4 regions of the Kocuria oceani genome follow, and region 4 is predicted to be linked to each of the others. Evidence: riboswitches for the same ligand, from Rfam matches in the RefSeq annotation. Region 4 holds a riboswitch; each other region holds the start of a gene.
What was found. Region 4 has a riboswitch for cyclic di-AMP ahead of PU704_RS18270 (C40 family peptidase). Riboswitches for the same ligand answer to the same signal wherever they lie in the genome.

Region 1 (4,032 bases), on a different contig from region 4:
CAAGACCTGGACCTGGGGACCGGCCGAGGCAGCTCAACGCGTCCACGGCCCCGCCCTGGACTTCGCCCTGCTCGCCACCCGGCGGCGGCACCGCCAGGACGGGAGCCTCGTCGCGGAAGGACCCGACGCCGACGCCTGGCTCGACATCGTCCAGGCCTTCGCCGGCCGACCGGGCCCGGGGCGAGCCCCGCTGTCGTAGGCCGCATGCGGAGGAAGCACCGGGGCGGGTAGCGGCGACGTTGCTGGTGGCACAGCCGGTTGGGGTGACGAGCTCGGCCGAGCGCTGGAGCAGGCAACTCACGCTGAGTGGGCCGCGCTGTCGGCGCTCCCGGCGCCAATCCGTCACATGCCGCCAGGACCCTTAGTCCCGGGCGCTGCCGAGTCCTAGCGTGAAGGCAACCAGGCGCCACAGGAGCACAACAGCGACCATCGGAGACCGGGAGAACGCATGAGCGCGCGCACGGAGGACCAGGGCAACCGCAGCGTCACCGCGCCGGACGGACGCCGCCTGGAGTTCCGGCTCATCGGCCCGCCCGGCGGCCTGCCGGTGGTCTTCCACCACGGCGCGCCTGGCGCCGCGGTCCCGTTCGGGCCGCTCGAGCGCGCGGCTACGGAGCGCGGGCTGCAAGTGCTCACCGTCTCGCGCCCCGGCTACGGCACCTCGGACCCGCTCCCAGAAGAGACGGCCCCCGGCACGGTGGCCGGCGCCGTGGCCGACACTCTATGCGTGCTGGACAACGTGGGTGCGGAGCAGTTCCTCGCCCTGGGCTGGTCCAGTGGCGGCCCGCGCGCCCTGGCGTGCGGCGCGCTGCTGCCCGGCCGCTGCCGCGCGGTCGCCTCGCTGGCCGGCTACGCCCCGCCGCGCGCCGAGGGACTGGACCCGGTCGCCGGGATGGACGAGGACAGCGCGGCCGAGTTCACCGCCGCCCGGCAGGGTCGCCGGGCACTCGAGGCCTACCTCGAGGAGCAGGTGCAGGCCATGACCGCGGCCGCCTCGGCGCCGGACGGCGACGTCGTCGAGCTGCTGCGCGCCATGCTCCCGCCGGTGGACCGGGCGGTGATGACCGGGGACTTCGCCGACTACGTCATGGGCGCGGCCGAGCACTCCCGGCGCCAGGGCATCGTGGGCTGGCGCGACGACGACCTGGCGGTAAACCGCCCCTGGGGCTTCGCCGTGGAGGAGATCGCCGTGCCCACCCGGATCTGGCACGGCCGGGAGGACCGCACCGTCCCCTTGGCCCACGGGGAGTGGCTCGCCGCGCGCATACCAGGCGCCTGGGCGCACCTGCTGGAGCACGAGGGGCACCTCTCCCTCGTGGCCCAACTCGACCGGGTCCTGGACAACCTGCTCGACGCCGCCGAGGTCGACGAGGGCGGGATGTAGGGCAGGCACGCCGGAAGGGTCCGCGAAGAGAACCGACCCACACCGGCGGTCATGACAAGCGCCATAATTTCTTTTAGCGAATTCTTGTTTGAACCTTGTGACCCACAAAGATGTCGCCCTTTCCGCCCCTGCCAAGGAGCCGCTCACGTCGGCCGCCTAATGCTCCGTGAAGCATTCCCCGCGGTTTCTCGCGCCATAACGCGCGTGTCACCCCCGGACGCCCCGCCCCAGGGCAGAGGCGGACTCGCCAGCGGACACGAGTGGAACAGAGCCCCAGGTCAAGCCCACTTTTGTCTTGAGATGCGCCTACCAGAGGATCCCCGTCGGCGCCCCTCCCCAAGCAGCTTCGCGCGAACGCGAAGGCTCACGGCCGGATTGCAGCAGATTCCGAGACACGCCCGTGATGAAAACGAGACTTTCTCGTTACTTTTCGATTAGTGTTCTCTCCGTGCCGATTCCCCCACTTATCGGCACCCCCGTGCACATCGCCGAATTCTGCCGGTGCCCGGGGCCCCCTGAACACATCGCTCGGCAGAAGCGGGGGAACCAGAAACGGTCCCTCCCCTGGGACCTAGGGGTTAAGTCGCCAGGGCCTCCACCCTGCGACCGGGTGTCTCCCACCCGCATCCGACAGCTCACCTCGCAGGCAAGAGGGAGGACATCACTCATGCCCATCTTCCACTCCCGCACGCCCCGCCACCGCGCCCAGCGCGCGTTCCCCCTGGGACGCACGGCGACCATGGCGGTCGCCGCCGGCGCCATGGCGCTCGGCAGCGTGGCTCCGGCCCAGGCCGCCCCGGCCGCAGCCCCCCAGCAGCTCCTCAGCATCCAGTCCCAGTCCGGCAAGGCCGCGACCATCGCCGCCGCGGCCAAGAGCCAGCTCGGTGTGGGTCAGGACTGCACCTCTCTGGTCACCAAGTCCCTGCGTGCGGCCGGGATCAACCACCACGGGTGGCCGGTCTCCTACCTGAATCTCGGCCACCGGGTCTCCGCCGCCCAGGCCCAGCCCGGTGACCTGGTCTACTACGCCAACGGCGGCATGGGCTTCGCCCACATCGCCGTGTACATCGGCGGCAGCAAGGCCGTCCACGGCGGCTGGAACGGCCACCAGACGGTCATCCAGACCGTCCACGTCGGCTCGGGACCCGTCTACATCCGCGTGCGCTGACCCCACGCATGTGAGCGGGAGCGCGGTTCCGACGGAACCGCGCTCCCGCTCACATCGGGACGACGTCTGGAACGGGGAAACCCCACGGCACTGCTCCCTGTCGGAATTGGTTACCGCACCACCCTTCACAGCCTGATATATGAGTCGTATGCTCAGGGTGGATCCGCCCACGGATCGACCGCCAACTCGACGAGGAGTGGAACAGCATGCGAGAACTCGCGCACCGGCTCGACCGGCTGGGCACCGAAACCGCCTTCAGCGTCGCCCAGGCCGCGGCCGCCTGGAAGGCGCAGGGGAACCGCGTGTACCCCTTCCACCTCGGCGACATCAACATCCCGACGGCCCCGCACATCATCGAGGCCATGAACCGGGCCATCGCCGACGGCTACACGGGCTACTGCCCCGGCCCCGGCATCCCCCAGCTGCGGGAGGCCCTCGCCGAGGACCTCGGCTCGCGCCGCGGCATCGACCTCACCCCCGAGAACATCGTCGTGATGACCGGCGGCAAGCCCGTCATCACGAAGTTCCTGCAGGCGGTCATGAACCCAAGCCAGGAGGTGCTCTACCCGAACCCCGGCTTCCCGATCTACGAGTCGCAGATCGAGTACCTCGGCGGCACGGCGGTGCCGTACCGCTACCTCCCCACGGAGAGCGGCTTCGCGATCGACCTCGACCAGGTGCGCGCCTCGATCACCTCGAACACGGTCGCCATCATCTACAACGACCTGCAGAACCCCATCTCGGCCGAGTCGACGGCGGCCGAGCGCGAGGCCATCGCTCAGCTGGCCCAGGAGCACAACCTCTGGGTGCTCTCCGACGAGGCCTACTTCGAGACGCGCTACGAGGGGGTCTCGAGCTCGATCGCGTCGCTCCCCGGCATGGCCGAGCGCACCGTCATCCTGTACACGTTCAGCAAGAAGTTCGCCATGACCGGCTCGCGCCTCGGCTGCGCCGTCGCGCCGCCCGAGATCGCCAAGGTGCTGAGCACCCTCAACACCAACGACGAGTCCTGCACCACGCACTACGTGCAGTGGGCCGGCGTCGAGGCGCTCCGCGGCCCCCAGGAGCCCGTGCAGCAGATGCTCGACGTCCTGCGTGAGCGCCGAGACGCCGCCTGCGAGCTCGTGAACGCGACTCCCGGCATGCACGTTGCCGTGCCGCAGTCGACCTTCTACCTGTTCCCGGACGTCACCGCCGCCATGGAGCGCATGGGGTACACGGCGGTCGGCGACTTCGCCACGGCGGCGCTGCACGAGACCGGCGTCTCCTTCTGCACGAGGGAGCACTTCGGCCGGCGCCTGCCGGGTGAGGAGCAGCAGTACATCCGGCTCGCCTACTCGGGCATCGACGTCGCCGACATCCGCGACGGCCTCGGCCGCCTGTGCCAGTGGATCGAGTCGGCATGAGCCGGGTCGTCGTCACGGGACAGGTGCCCGACGCCGCCGTCGAGAAGCTTCGCGCCGCGCACGAGGTCGACGCC
Region 2 (4,032 bases), on a different contig from region 4:
TCTGGCCGACCAGGATCCGCGCACCCGAACCGATGTCCTCGCGTGCGGTCAGCGCACGCGGACGTAGATCGGGCCGGAGCCCACGTTGACGCTGTCGATGACCGTGGTGCCGCCGTTCCAGCCGCCGTGCACGGCCTTGCCGCCGCCGATGTAGACGCCGATGTGGGCCGAGCCCATGCCGCCGTCGGCGTAGTAGACGAGGTCGCCGGGCTTGGCCTGGCCGGCGGAGACCTGCGTGCCGAGGCTCAGATAGGAGGCCGGCCAGCCGTGGTGGTTGATGCCGGCGGCGCGCAGGGCGTTGGTGACCAGGGCCGTGCAGTCCTGGCCGACGCCGAGCTGGCCCAGAGCGGCCGAGGAGATGGTGGCGCCCTTGCCGGAGGCGGAGCTCTGCGGGGCGACGGTGCGCTCGGCCGCCGGGGCCGCCTGGACGGCCGGCTTCGGCGCCGGGGCCTGCTTCACGGCCGGCTGCGGGGCGGCCTGCACGGCGGGGGCGGCCGGCTGCGGGGCCGGGGCGGGCTTCGGGGCGGCCACGGCCTTCGGCGCCGGCTGCGCCACGGGGGCCACGACAGGGGCGGCCTGCACGGCGGGGGCGGCCGGCTGCGGGGCCGGGGCGACGACCGGCTGCGCCGCCGGCGTCGCTGCCGGCCGCTGGACGGTCTCGCGGGCCTCGGGCTCCGCCTTCTTCTCGGCCGCCTTCTTCTCGTTCTTTTCGGCCTTCTCGGTCTGCTTCTTCTCGGACTCGTCCTGGGCCTTCGTCACGTGGGCGACCGGCGCGAGGGAGACGGTGGGGGCGGCGGACGGGGTCGCCGCGGCCACGGCGGACAGCGGGGCGTCGGCGGCGGCCTCCTGGGCCGGGGCCTCGTGCGCGGAGACGGTGGTGGCCAGCGCCAGGCCGGAGAGGGCGGCGACGGCGGCCACGGTGCGGGCCCGGCCGGTCAGGAGGGAGGTGACGCCGGTCGAGGAGTTCAGGTCACGAGTCATGGGGGTTTCAGCAGGCTTTCTGGAGGGCCGGGCGAACCTGCCGGGAGACTGCGGTGACAGCACGGATCACCCCGCGCGCAGGCGCGCGGGGTGATCGATCTCCGGCAGCGCGGCCGTCCGGATGCGGAGGGCCGCGCACGGCGGGGGGAACGGAGGAGGGCGTCCGAAGGCGGACGGGGCGCACGGCGTCGGAGAGGACGGATGTGCGGGGGGGGGACCCGGGAGTGCGGGTCCGGGTGGTCCGGGAGGGACCGGGTGCCTCCCGCGGGGACCCTGGGGTCTCCGCGGGAGACGAGCCGGATCAGCCGATCCGGTAGTAGCCGTCGAGCTGCATGGCGTTGACGGAGTGGATCTGCGTGCCCTGCGAGGGGTTCAGCGCCGAGATCATCTTGCCGCCGCCGATGTAGATGCCCACGTGGCCCCCACCGTTCTGGGAGACGAGGTCGCCGGGCTGCGGGTTGGACACGGGGGTGCCGGCGGCGAACTGGGCCCAGGTGGTGCGGGGCAGGTCGATGCCGTTCTGGGCGAAGACCCACTGGGTGAAGCCGGAGCAGTCCCAGGCGCCGAAGGCGGTGCCGCCGTAGACGTAGCCGGAGCCGATGCCCTGCTGGGCGGTGCCCACGATGCCGCCGGCGGCCGCGGTGATCTCGGTCGTGGCGTTGGCCTGCGGGGTCACGCTCGCGGTGGAGACCGCCGGCTGCGCGGCGGGGGCCGGGGCCTGGTAGGCCGGGGCGGCGGGCTGCGCGGCAACGGGGGCCTGGTAGGCGGCGGGGGCCGGGGCCTGGTAGGTGTAGGAGGCCAGCGAGGCGGCGGCCGGAGCCGGGGCCGAGTAGGCGGCACCGGAGGCCGCGGGGATCTCGGCGTAGGCCTGGGCCGGGGCGATGGAGCCGACGATCGCGGCGCCGGCGGCGGCGGCGATCGTGGTGTTGCGCACGGCGTTCGAGGTGGTCTCGGCGCGGTGGCGGGCGGTGCTCTGCTTGAAAATAGCCATGGGTGTGTTCCTCCCTTTGCCTACGAGGTGAGCTGTCGGATTCGGGTGGGAGACACCCGGCCGCGGAGCGCATGCGCTCCGGCGACTTAACCCCAAGGCCCCGGATCACCGGGACCGGAAATGGTTCCCCCGCTTCTGCCAAGCAGTTTCTGTGCATGGGCCCCGGGCACCGGCAGAATTCGGCGATGTGCACGAGGATGCCGATCCGACCAGTGATCAGCACGGGTTGAACAATACATGACCGGTTACGGAAGTGTCACGTTTTGATCACGGCCGATCACGGAATTGCATCTCGGGCCGGACGAAAACCTGTGGATTATGTCGCTCCGGACTATCAGTGCGATCCGGCGGCGCACGGTGGAGCGAGGGTCCGGGCACCCCTGAACCCGCGGCTCACCAGGGCATTCGCCGCCGGCGGGGCACGGTCCGGCCGAACTGGCCGAAAGTGCCTTGTGAACGTCCCCACAAGGGTGGCCGGGTCTCGCGCAGGGCCCCGTGACCTGTCCCGTGACCTGCCCTCGGGCCGGGCACGACCCGACGGGCGCTCAGACGGCGAGGACCCGGATGGCCCCGGCCGTGCGCAGGTCGATCTCCGCGGACCGGCCGGTCTCGGCGACCTCGATCCGCACCCGCTGGCCCTCCACGCGGGCCCGAACGACGGCCCCGGTGAGCACGCCGACGTCGCTCAGCACGCCCAGCAGCGCGGCGTCGGCCTGCACCACCTCCGGCAGCAGCGCCACGGTGTGCGTCGCCTCCGGATCCGCGCGGGCGGCCTCCAGCAGGGAGGGGTGCCCCGCCGCCGAGGGGCTGTCCCCGACGCCCAGTGCGGCCAGGCCCGGGATCGGCGTGCCGTACGGGGAGTATCGGGGGCTGTGCAGCAGGTCCACCAGCCGCCGTTCGACCTGCTCGCTCATCACGTGCTCCCAGCGGCACGCCTCGTCGTGGACCTGGGCCAGGTCCAGTCCGATGACGTCGGCCAGCAGCCGCTCCGCCAGACGGTGCTTGCGCATCACCTGCACCGCGCGTTCGCGGCCCAGCTCGGTGAGGACCAGGGAGCGGTCGGCCCCCACCGTCAGCAGTCCGTCGCGCTCCATCCGGGACACCGTCTGCGAGACGGTGGGCCCGGAGTGGTCGAGGCGCTCGACGATGCGCGCCCGCATGGGCGTGATGCCCTCCTCCTCGAGCTCGAGCACGGTCCGCAGGTACATCTCCGTGGTGTCGATCAGATCGCTCATGCCTCAGTCATCCTTCGTCCGGCCGTCCGTCCCCGGGGATCCCGCCCGGTCCGGTCTTCCCGCACGAGCTTAGTCCGCGGTCCCCTGCCGCGGAGGGGACCGGGCCGCGGCGGGGCCCGGGTCCGGGTGGGGCAGAATGGGCCGGGGCCCGGCCGTGCACGCCCCTGCACCACCACCGCCGCGCCCGCCGCCCGCCGCACGTCCGTCATGAGGGAGCACCCGTTGTCCGCACACGTCACCATCCCCCAGCACCTGCTCCCGGCCGACGGCCGGTTCGGCGCCGGGCCCTCCAAGGTCCGCCCGGAGCAGGTCGACGCCGTCGCCCGGGCCGGGGCCGGGCTGCTCGGGACCTCCCACCGGCAGGCCCCGGTCCGGCGGCTCGTGGGCTCGGTGCGCGAGGGCCTGGCGCAGTTCCTCCGTCTGCCCGAGGGCCACGAGGTCCTGCTCGGCCTCGGCGGGGCCACCGCCTTCTGGGACGCCGCCGTCTTCGGGCTGGTCGAGGCCAAGGCCCAGCACCTGGTGTTCGGCGAGTTCGGCGCCAAGTTCGCCCAGGCCACGGACGCCGCGCCGTTCCTGGAGGCCTCCTCCGTGGTGGAGACCCTGCCCGGCACCCGTCCGGAGCCGCGGGCGGAGGACGGCGTGGACGTCTACGCCTGGCCCCAGAACGAGACCTCCACCGGGGTGGCCGCCCCCGTGGTCCGGCCCGCCGGCATCGCGGACGAGGCGCTGGTGCTGGTCGACGCCACCTCGGCGGCGGGCGGAATGGCCGCGGACCTCTCCGCGGCGGACGTCTACTACTTCTCCCCGCAGAAGAACCTGGGCTCC
Region 3 (4,032 bases), on a different contig from region 4:
GTCCACGACAGCAAACTCTTCGAGCCGTTGCTGGAGACCAACCCGAGTGTGCGTGGCCGGCGAAGGCGTCCGGGGCGGCCCCGCCGCCGGCCGGAGAAGCTGCACGCGGACAAGGGCTACGACTACCCGAGGTGCCGCCGCTACCTGCACCGGCGAGGCATCAAGGTCCGGATCGCCCGGCGCGGAATCGAGGCCAAGACCCACCTGGGCCGGCACCGCTGGGTCGTGGAGCGCACCATCTCCTGGGTCCTGCGGTTCAAGCGTCTCGGGATCCGTTACGACCGCACTGCAGCCACGCTGCTCCCGCTGCTCTTGCTCGCCGTCACGCTCATCAACTTCCGCCGACTGCGTCAGGTAGAAGAGTTACGAGACCAGGTCTAAAGGTCTGGGATCCCACCCGTGGCGCCGATCCCAGCCGGCCACGGGCCTTCTCACCGCCTCCGCCGCCCGGGTGATGGGTCAGCGCAGGTTCTGCTCAGCCCAGGGAGGCGACCAGCTCGGCGCAGGCGGCCTCGCAGCGCCGGCAGGCCTCAGCACAGATCCGGCAGTGCTCGTGCATGTCCGCGTGCTTCTCGCACTCATCGGCGCACGCCTTGCAGGCCATCTGGCAGGCCCGGATCGTATCCAGGGTGATGTTGGCGTCGTAGCCGGTGTGCCGGGAGAGCACCCGCCCGGTGACCTCGCACAGATCCGCGCAGTCCAGGTTGGTGCGGATGCACTTGGTCAGCTCCGCGACCATGTCCTCGGACAGGCACGCATCGGCGCAGGCGGTGCAGGTCTGGGCGCACTCGAAACAGGCCTCGATGCAGGCGGCCAGCTTCTCCTTGTCCACCCCACCGAGGTCCTTCGGGTAGGTCTCCAGCATCGCGCTCACGTGATGAGTCATGACTTGCTCCTTCATCGGTTCAGCAGGAGACGAACCGGCCGGAGCCAGCCCGCCATGTCATCGACCGTAGACTGCCGTTTCCGTGTGACGCGCCCCGAAAGTTTGAAGATTTGATGAAGATCAACACCTCAGTGGTGCGCAACTGCATCCCATCGACTGACTTGCACATCGGTGCAGCGGGCCGAATATAGAGATTCCGTGAAGAAATCCCGCCGTGCACCTCGAAAAGGCGCCCCGAGACCTTCCCAAACTGTGAGCCACCTCGAAGATTCCCTCACGGAACCTTGGTACTTGCCCAAGCAACGCTGGAGACTACGCGTAGTCCTAGGCCCCTTGTCGTCGTCGACTGTGTCCAGCGAAATGCGCGCCACGATGCCATTTTGCCTAGTCATCCGGTCCCGGGTCGGCCAATAGCTGGGTGACGAGGTCCACTGGGCGACGAACCTATCTCTTCCGGAACGAGCCTTCCCGGGGCCGGGAGTCCGGCTTCTCAGCCCCGGCCGAGGGAAGAATCCAGGCCGTGACCTAAACGTGACACTTTCGTTATGGATGGGCTACTGTCCACTGCGTGCCGATGATCGATCTGGTCGGCGCCCTCGTGCACATCGCCGAATTCTGCCGGTGCCCGGGGTCCTTGAAGAGATATCGCTTGGCAGAAGCGGGGGAACCATTTTCGGTCCCGGTGATCCGGGCCTTGGGGTTAAGTCGCCCAGGACGCATGCGTCCGGGGTGGCCGGGTGTCTCCCACCCGCATCCGACAGCTCACCTCGTAGGCAAAGGGAGGAACTCACCCATGTCGCTTTTCAAGCAGAACACTGCCCGCCACCGCGCCGGAATCACCTCGAGTGCGGTGCGCAACACCACGATCGCCGCCGCCGCCGGTGCGGCACTCATCGGCTCCATCGCCCCGGCCCAGGCCTACGCCGAGATCCCCGTAGCCTCCAGCACCACCTCGTGGGCGCCCGTCGCTTCTTCGGCGGCCAACTTCGCCACCAATACCTACCAGGCTCCGGCCGCTGCCCAGCCCGTGGCCACCCCGGCGTCCCAGGCCTCGGCGCCCGAGCAGACCGCCACCACCGCGAGCCTGTCGACCCAGTCCGCGGACATCACCCCCCTTGGGGCCGATTCCTCCTCCGCCGGCCTGGTGGCCACTGCCATGCAGGGCGAGGGCACCGGCTACGTCTGGGGTGGCACTGCCTTCGGCGCCTGGGACTGCTCCGGGTTCACCCAGTGGGTCTACGCCCAGAACGGCATTGACATCCCCCGCACCAGCTACCAGCAGATCGCCGCAGCCACCCCGACCGCCAACCCCCAGCCCGGGGACCTGGTCTCCATGCGTGGCGGCGGGCACATTGGGATCTACATCGGTGGTGGCAAGATAATTTCGGCGCTCAACCCCATCCAGGGCACCTTCGTCCACTCCGTGGACGCCATGCCGGTGGACGGCTACTACACCTACCGCTGACCCGGCTCGCCCTCCGCAACGACCGGGGTCGTCGCGGAGGGCCCTGGGCACTCCGTCTGCTGCGCATGAGAGTCCCAGCCTCTCCGCACGAGCTTCTCGTCCTTTACGGACACCGCACCTCTCCTCCACTCATCCGCCGTGCACGGTACTCCTGATCCGGATCGCCGCACTGCCGGCCACCGTGACACCTCGCACCCCTGCCCGGGGTAATCCGTGCTGTCACCGCACCGTTCCGGTAGATCTGCCCGGCCCTCCAGAAAGCCTCCTGAATCCCCATGACTCGTGACGTGAACTCCTCCAACGGCATCGGCTCGTTGTTCACCGGCAAGGCCCGCACCGTGGCCGCCGTCGCGGCCTTCTCGGGCCTGGCCCTGGCCACCACCGTCTCCGTGCAGGCCGCCCCGGCCCAGGAGGGCGCCGCTACCGACGCCCCGCTGTCGGCCGTCGCCGCAGCCACCCCGTCGGCCGCCCCCACCGTGTCCCTCGAACCGGTCGCCCACGTGACCAAGACCGAGCAGAAGACCGCGAAGGTAGAGCCCAAGGCCGAGGCCCCGAAGCCCGTGGTCGCCCCGCAGCCGGCCGTGCAGGCGGCCTCTGTGGTGCAGGCAGCTCCCGCCGTGGCCCAGGCGGCTCCCGCGGCCCAGGCCGCCCCTGCGCCGAAGCCCGTCGTCACCCCGGTACCCGCCCCGGTGGTTCAGGCCGCACCCGTCGTCGAGGCCCCGAAGCCGGTCCCGACCCCGGTTACCGCCCCGGCGCCCAAGCCCGCCCCGGCGCCGGCGGCCGAGCGCACCCTCGCCCCGCAGAGCTCCGCCTCCGGCAAGGGGGCCACCATTGCCTCTGCGGCCATGGGCCAGCTCGGGGTAGGACAGGACTGCACCGCAGCGGTGAACAATGCCCTGCGGGCCGCTGGCATCACCTTCCGGGGCTGGCCGGCTGATTACTTCACGCTGGGCACGCAGGTCTCCGCCGGCCAGGCGCAGCCCGGCGACCTCGTCTACTACGCCGACGGCGGCATGGGCACGGCCCACATCGGCGTGTACATCGGTGGCGGCAAGGCCGTCCACGGGGGCTGGAACGGCGGCAGCACCGTCGTCGACAGCGTCAACGTGGGTTCCGGGCCCACCTACATCCGCGTGCGCTGAACCCGGACGAACACAGTCTCCGGGTGTGCGGTTCCTGATCGGCCAGACAGGTTCCGCGCACCCGGTCTTTCACTATCTTGGTGGGGCGGCTGACACCTGTCCCGGTGACTCACTGCAGGAGCGCGGCATGCTGGCCTTGCGATGGCCCTGCGGTGGCTGTGCTGGGCACCATCACTTGGCCCAGTGGTGAGGGGACATGCCTGGCTTGGTGGCTGGAACGAGAAGTAAAATCGAGGGGCAAGCCTGGCGTATTCCCAAGATGGATCGGGCAAGGATCCAGAGCGAAATTGCTCCCGCTCAAGGGCAACGTCAGGAGTTGGGGACAACCACCCTGCACGCACCGCAGACTGCGCGGTGGAGTGCTCCTCGACTGAGGGCGCGCCGACCCTCCTCGCAGAGGGGCGCGCCCTCCTTGTGGTCAAGCCCCCGCGAGTGGTGTAGCGATCCTTCGTGTAAGGGTCAGGCGGTGAGTGCGGTCAGGGGGTCGGTGGCCACCTCGCTTCCGGTGTCGGCGACGGTGGTGAGCCGGCAGCGGGTGA
Region 4 (4,032 bases):
TGGTCCCGGACCGGGTGGTGGACCCGGTGATTGAGGAACTGTCCGGGCTGCTGGGGGAGGGTGACGTCATCATCGACGGCGGCAACTCCCGCTGGATCCACGACAGCCCCCGGGCGAAGAAGCTGGCCGAGAAGGGCATCGAGTACCTCGACTGTGGGGTCTCCGGCGGGGTGTGGGGCATCACCCAGGGTTACGCCCTGATGGTCGGCGGGGACGAGACGACCGTGGCGAAGGTCCAGCCGATCTTCGACTCTCTCAAGCCCGCTGGGGAGTTCGGGTTCGTGCACGCCGGGGAGCACGGTGCCGGCCACTTCGCGAAGATGGTCCACAACGGCATCGAGTACGCCATCATGCAGGCCTACGCCGAGGGCTGGGAGCTGCTCGAGGCCGCCGGTCATGTCACGTCGGTGCGGGAGACCTTCAACTCCTGGCGTGAGGGCTCGGTCATCAAGTCCTGGTTGCTCGATCTGGCGGTCAACGCTCTGAACGAGGACGAGCACCTCGATCGGTTGGCCGGTTACGCCGAGGACTCCGGGGAGGGTCGGTGGACCGTGGAAGCCGCCCTGGATCTGGCGGTACCGGTTCCGGCCATCTCCAACGCTCTGTTCGCCCGCTTCGCCTCTCGCCAGGACGAGGGCCCGGCGATGAAGATGATCGCGGCGATGCGCCAGCAGTTCGGTGGCCATGCCGTCAAGGACGCCGCGGCCGGGCCCGAGCATGTCGAGGCTGGCCCCGGTGAGGACCCGGCCCACCCCGCCGAGCAGTAGAGCCGCGCCATCCACCCCGGCGGAGACCGGGAACACAGTGCGCGGCCGGCACCAGGCTGCCAGCGGAATCGCTGTAGGGCCTCCAGAAGCTGACGGTTCCGTCCACCCGCCGGACCTCCCACTACTGCACCAACACCGACACGGCTCGGGACGGCCGCACCGGTCGGTGACGTGGACGAGGAAAGTTCCCTCGTCGCGAATCAGAAAGGTAGACCGGCCTTACATATGGCCGGATAGCGGTCATCAAGTCAGCTCAGTTGTCACCGATCGTGCGCCAGTCCCGGGCTCGATGGTCCTTACCGTCATGGCCGCATTGGCGCAGATGGAGCTGGAGATCAAGCGGGAGCGGATCACTGACTCGGTGGCCAAGCGGAGGGCTGCCGGCAAGGACCTCGGCGGGCGGCGCCAGACGTTTATGGATTCTCAGATTCGCAACGCGCTGCGACTCATCGAGGGTGGGGAGCCGGCCACTCAGGTTGCTCGGGACCTCGGGATGTCCAGGGCCACTCTCTATCGCCGGATCCGGGAGCTGCCGCAGGCGACGGCGATCTGAGTCCGTCACCTCGGGTGTTGCCGCAGTCCCACAGTCGCCCGTGACGGCTCACGCCGTCATGGGCGACTGTGGGACTGCATTCCAGATTCAGCGGAAGGTGACGTAGCCGTCCGTCGGCATGGCGTCCACGGAGTGGACGAAGGTCCCCTGGGTGGGGTTCAGCGCGGAGATCATCTTGCCGCCACCGAGGTAGATCCCGATGTGGGCGCCGCCGTTCTGGACGACGAGGTCTCCCGGCTGCGGGTTGGTGGTCGGGGTGCCGGCGGCCCACTGTTGCTGGCTGGTGCGCGGGAGGTCGATGCCGTTCTGGGCGTAGACCCATTGGGTGAACCCGGAGCAGTCCCAGGCGCCGAAGTCCGTGCCGCCCCAGACGTAGCCGGTGCCCACGCCCTGCATCGCGGTGCCGACGAGGCCGCCGGCAGCGGTGGAGTCCCCGGTGAGCTCGGAGACGTTTGAGGACTGGGTGGAGAGGCTCGAGGTCGAGGTGGTCTGCGGCGTCGGGGCGGCCTCCGTCTCAGAGACCGGTGCGGCCGGGGCCGCGGGAGTGGTGGGCGCTGGGGCGGTGGTCGTGGCGAGGGTCGCCACCGCAGAGACGGGAGCGGCGTAGGAGGTCCCCGAGGAGGCGGGGAGCTCGGCGTAGGCCTGGGCCGGGGTGATGGAGCCGAGCACTGCGGCGCCGGCGGCGACCGTCAACGTGGTGTTGCGTACCAGGCGCGAAGAGGTCTGGGCGCGGTGGCGAGCAGTGTGGCGCTGGAACATGGGCATGAGTGAGTTCCTCCCTTTGCCTGCGAGGTGAGCTGTCGGATGCGGGTGGGAGACACCCGGCCGCAGGGTGGGGGCCCTGGCGGCTTAACCCCTAGGTCCCGGGGGTGGGACCGTGTGTGGTTCCCCCGCTCCTGCCAAGTCGTCTCTGTGATGCGGACCCCGGGCACCGGCAGGATTCGGCGAAGTGCCCGGGGTGCCGATGAGATTGGCCATCGGCACGTAGAGGACCATAGCGTAAATATAACGGACTGATAACGATGCAGGCGGGGAGGGATCTGGCTCACTGTCATGGGTCGGCGCTGAAGAGCCTGCCCCTCAGCTAGAGCCGACGGCAAGGGTGGAGGGGCTCAGTCCTCCGACCAGCTCGCGGTCCGCAGTGGCAGCCCGAAGGACGTTTTGACCTGCTATTTCGCAAGCCACCCCTTGGTGGCGGCATGTGTCGATCGTTGCTGGGCGCCCCCCGGCCGCTCCAGGGAAGGCCCCGGCCCGCGGAGGCCGTAGCACGCGAAATCCCGCTCCTGTTGACGGATGAAGTGCCAGCTACCTCACATTCAAATGCCAGCGCACGGGGGCGGAAAGCGCGGATAGCTTCACGGAATCTTCACGCGTAGGGGCCGTCCGTGCCGCCTGGTGGGGGTCGCCTCACCCCAACGAATCTGGGCAGCGGCTCTCCCTGGTTGATGGTCTCGCTTCAGTTCACGTGCCGCCGTGCTCGCCGACGCCGACGGAACGCTGGAAAGGCCAAACATCACTTCTTCAAGGTACCCCGGGGGGTACTTGCAACATACCCCGGGGGGTATTACGCTGGTGGGCAGATGGCCGGAGGGACCTCCGCCGAACCCTTGTTCCACTGACTCCGTGAAGGAGAGTTTCATGCTGATCGAGCGCATCTACGACGAGGACCTCGCCCAGGCCAGCTACTTCATCGGGTGCCAGCGCACCGGCCAGGCGCTGGTGGTCGACGCCCGCCGCGACATCGACGTCTACCGGGACACAGCCGCGAAGAACGGCATGGAGATCACCGCGGTCACCGAGACCCACATCCACGCCGACTACCTCTCCGGCACCCGCGAGCTGGCCGCGGCCACCGGCGCGGACATCCACGTCTCCGGCGAGGGCGGGGAGGACTGGCAGTACGAGTTCGAGGCCGCGCGCCTGCACGACGGCGACGAGATCCGCATCGGCAACATCGTGGTGGCCGCGGTGCACACCCCGGGCCACACCCCCGAGCACCTGTCCTTCCTGGTCACCGACGGCGCCTTCGCCGACGCCCCCGGCTACCTGCTCACCGGCGACTTCGTGTTCTCCGGCGACCTGGGCCGCCCGGACCTGCTGGACGAGGCCGCCGGCGGCGTGGACACCCGCTTTCTCGGCGCACAGCAGATGTTCGCCAGCCTCAAGGAGAAGTTCCTGACCCTGCCCGACCACGTCCAGGTCTTCCCCGGCCACGGCGCGGGCTCGGCCTGCGGCAAGGCCCTGGGCGCGATCCCCTCCACCACGGTGGGCTACGAGCGGCTCTACGCCTGGTGGGGCCCCTACCTGGCCGCCGACGACGAGGCCGGCTTCGTCGCCGAGCTGCTCGACGGCCAGCCGGACGCCCCGTTCTACTTCGGCCGGATGAAGAACCAGAACCGCCGGGGGCCGGCCGTCATGGGCGATCGGGCGCCCCTGCCCGAGTTCGACCCGCAGCAGGTCGCCCAGCAGCTGGCGGCCGGCGAGGTGACCTTCGTGGACACCCGCTCCGCGGACGAGGTGCACACCGGGACCGTGGCCGGGGCGCTGAACATCCCGGCGGGGAAGTCGATCGCGACCTTCGGCGCCTGGGCCGTGAACCCCGAGGCCGACGACCGGCCGCTGGTGCTGCTGGCGCCCGACCAGGAGGCCGCCCAGGAGTTCTGGGACCACCTGGTGCGCGTGGGCATCGACGCCGTGGCCGGCTACGTCACC

Region 1: another riboswitch for cyclic di-AMP. It lies ahead of PU704_RS14845 (NlpC/P60 family protein); the one in region 4 lies ahead of PU704_RS18270 (C40 family peptidase).
Region 2: another riboswitch for cyclic di-AMP. It lies ahead of PU704_RS11395 (C40 family peptidase); the one in region 4 lies ahead of PU704_RS18270 (C40 family peptidase).
Region 3: another riboswitch for cyclic di-AMP. It lies ahead of PU704_RS15060 (C40 family peptidase); the one in region 4 lies ahead of PU704_RS18270 (C40 family peptidase).

Annotation. Positions count from the first base shown of each region.
Region 1 is NZ_JARAMH010000014.1:89,619-93,650, reverse strand. Features, by position in the region: gene PU704_RS14855 (TIGR03084 family metal-binding protein) at 1-199, shown strand, start outside; gene PU704_RS14850 (alpha/beta fold hydrolase) at 449-1,384, shown strand; cyclic di-AMP (ydaO/yuaA leader) riboswitch at 1,861-2,046, shown strand; gene PU704_RS14845 (NlpC/P60 family protein) at 2,052-2,552, shown strand; gene PU704_RS14840 (pyridoxal phosphate-dependent aminotransferase) at 2,759-3,958, shown strand; gene PU704_RS14835 (2-hydroxyacid dehydrogenase) at 3,955-4,032, shown strand, end outside.
Region 2 is NZ_JARAMH010000009.1:17,927-21,958, reverse strand. Features, by position in the region: gene PU704_RS11400 (C40 family peptidase) at 49-981, opposite strand; gene PU704_RS11395 (C40 family peptidase) at 1,283-1,972, opposite strand; cyclic di-AMP (ydaO/yuaA leader) riboswitch at 1,978-2,167, opposite strand; gene PU704_RS11390 (metal-dependent transcriptional regulator) at 2,518-3,207, opposite strand; gene serC (phosphoserine transaminase) at 3,415-4,032, shown strand, end outside.
Region 3 is NZ_JARAMH010000015.1:33,053-37,084, reverse strand. Features, by position in the region: one part of gene PU704_RS15070 (IS5 family transposase) at 1-381, shown strand, start outside; gene PU704_RS15065 (four-helix bundle copper-binding protein) at 476-886, opposite strand; cyclic di-AMP (ydaO/yuaA leader) riboswitch at 1,483-1,674, shown strand; gene PU704_RS15060 (C40 family peptidase) at 1,680-2,351, shown strand; gene PU704_RS15055 (C40 family peptidase) at 2,627-3,493, shown strand; gene PU704_RS15050 (IS256 family transposase) at 3,953-4,032, opposite strand, start outside.
Region 4 is NZ_JARAMH010000027.1:11,217-15,248, reverse strand. Features, by position in the region: gene gnd (phosphogluconate dehydrogenase (NAD(+)-dependent, decarboxylating)) at 1-767, shown strand, start outside; partial or broken gene PU704_RS18275 (helix-turn-helix domain-containing protein) at 1,033-1,320, shown strand; gene PU704_RS18270 (C40 family peptidase) at 1,408-2,085, opposite strand; cyclic di-AMP (ydaO/yuaA leader) riboswitch at 2,091-2,271, opposite strand; gene PU704_RS18265 (MBL fold metallo-hydrolase) at 2,959-4,032, shown strand, end outside.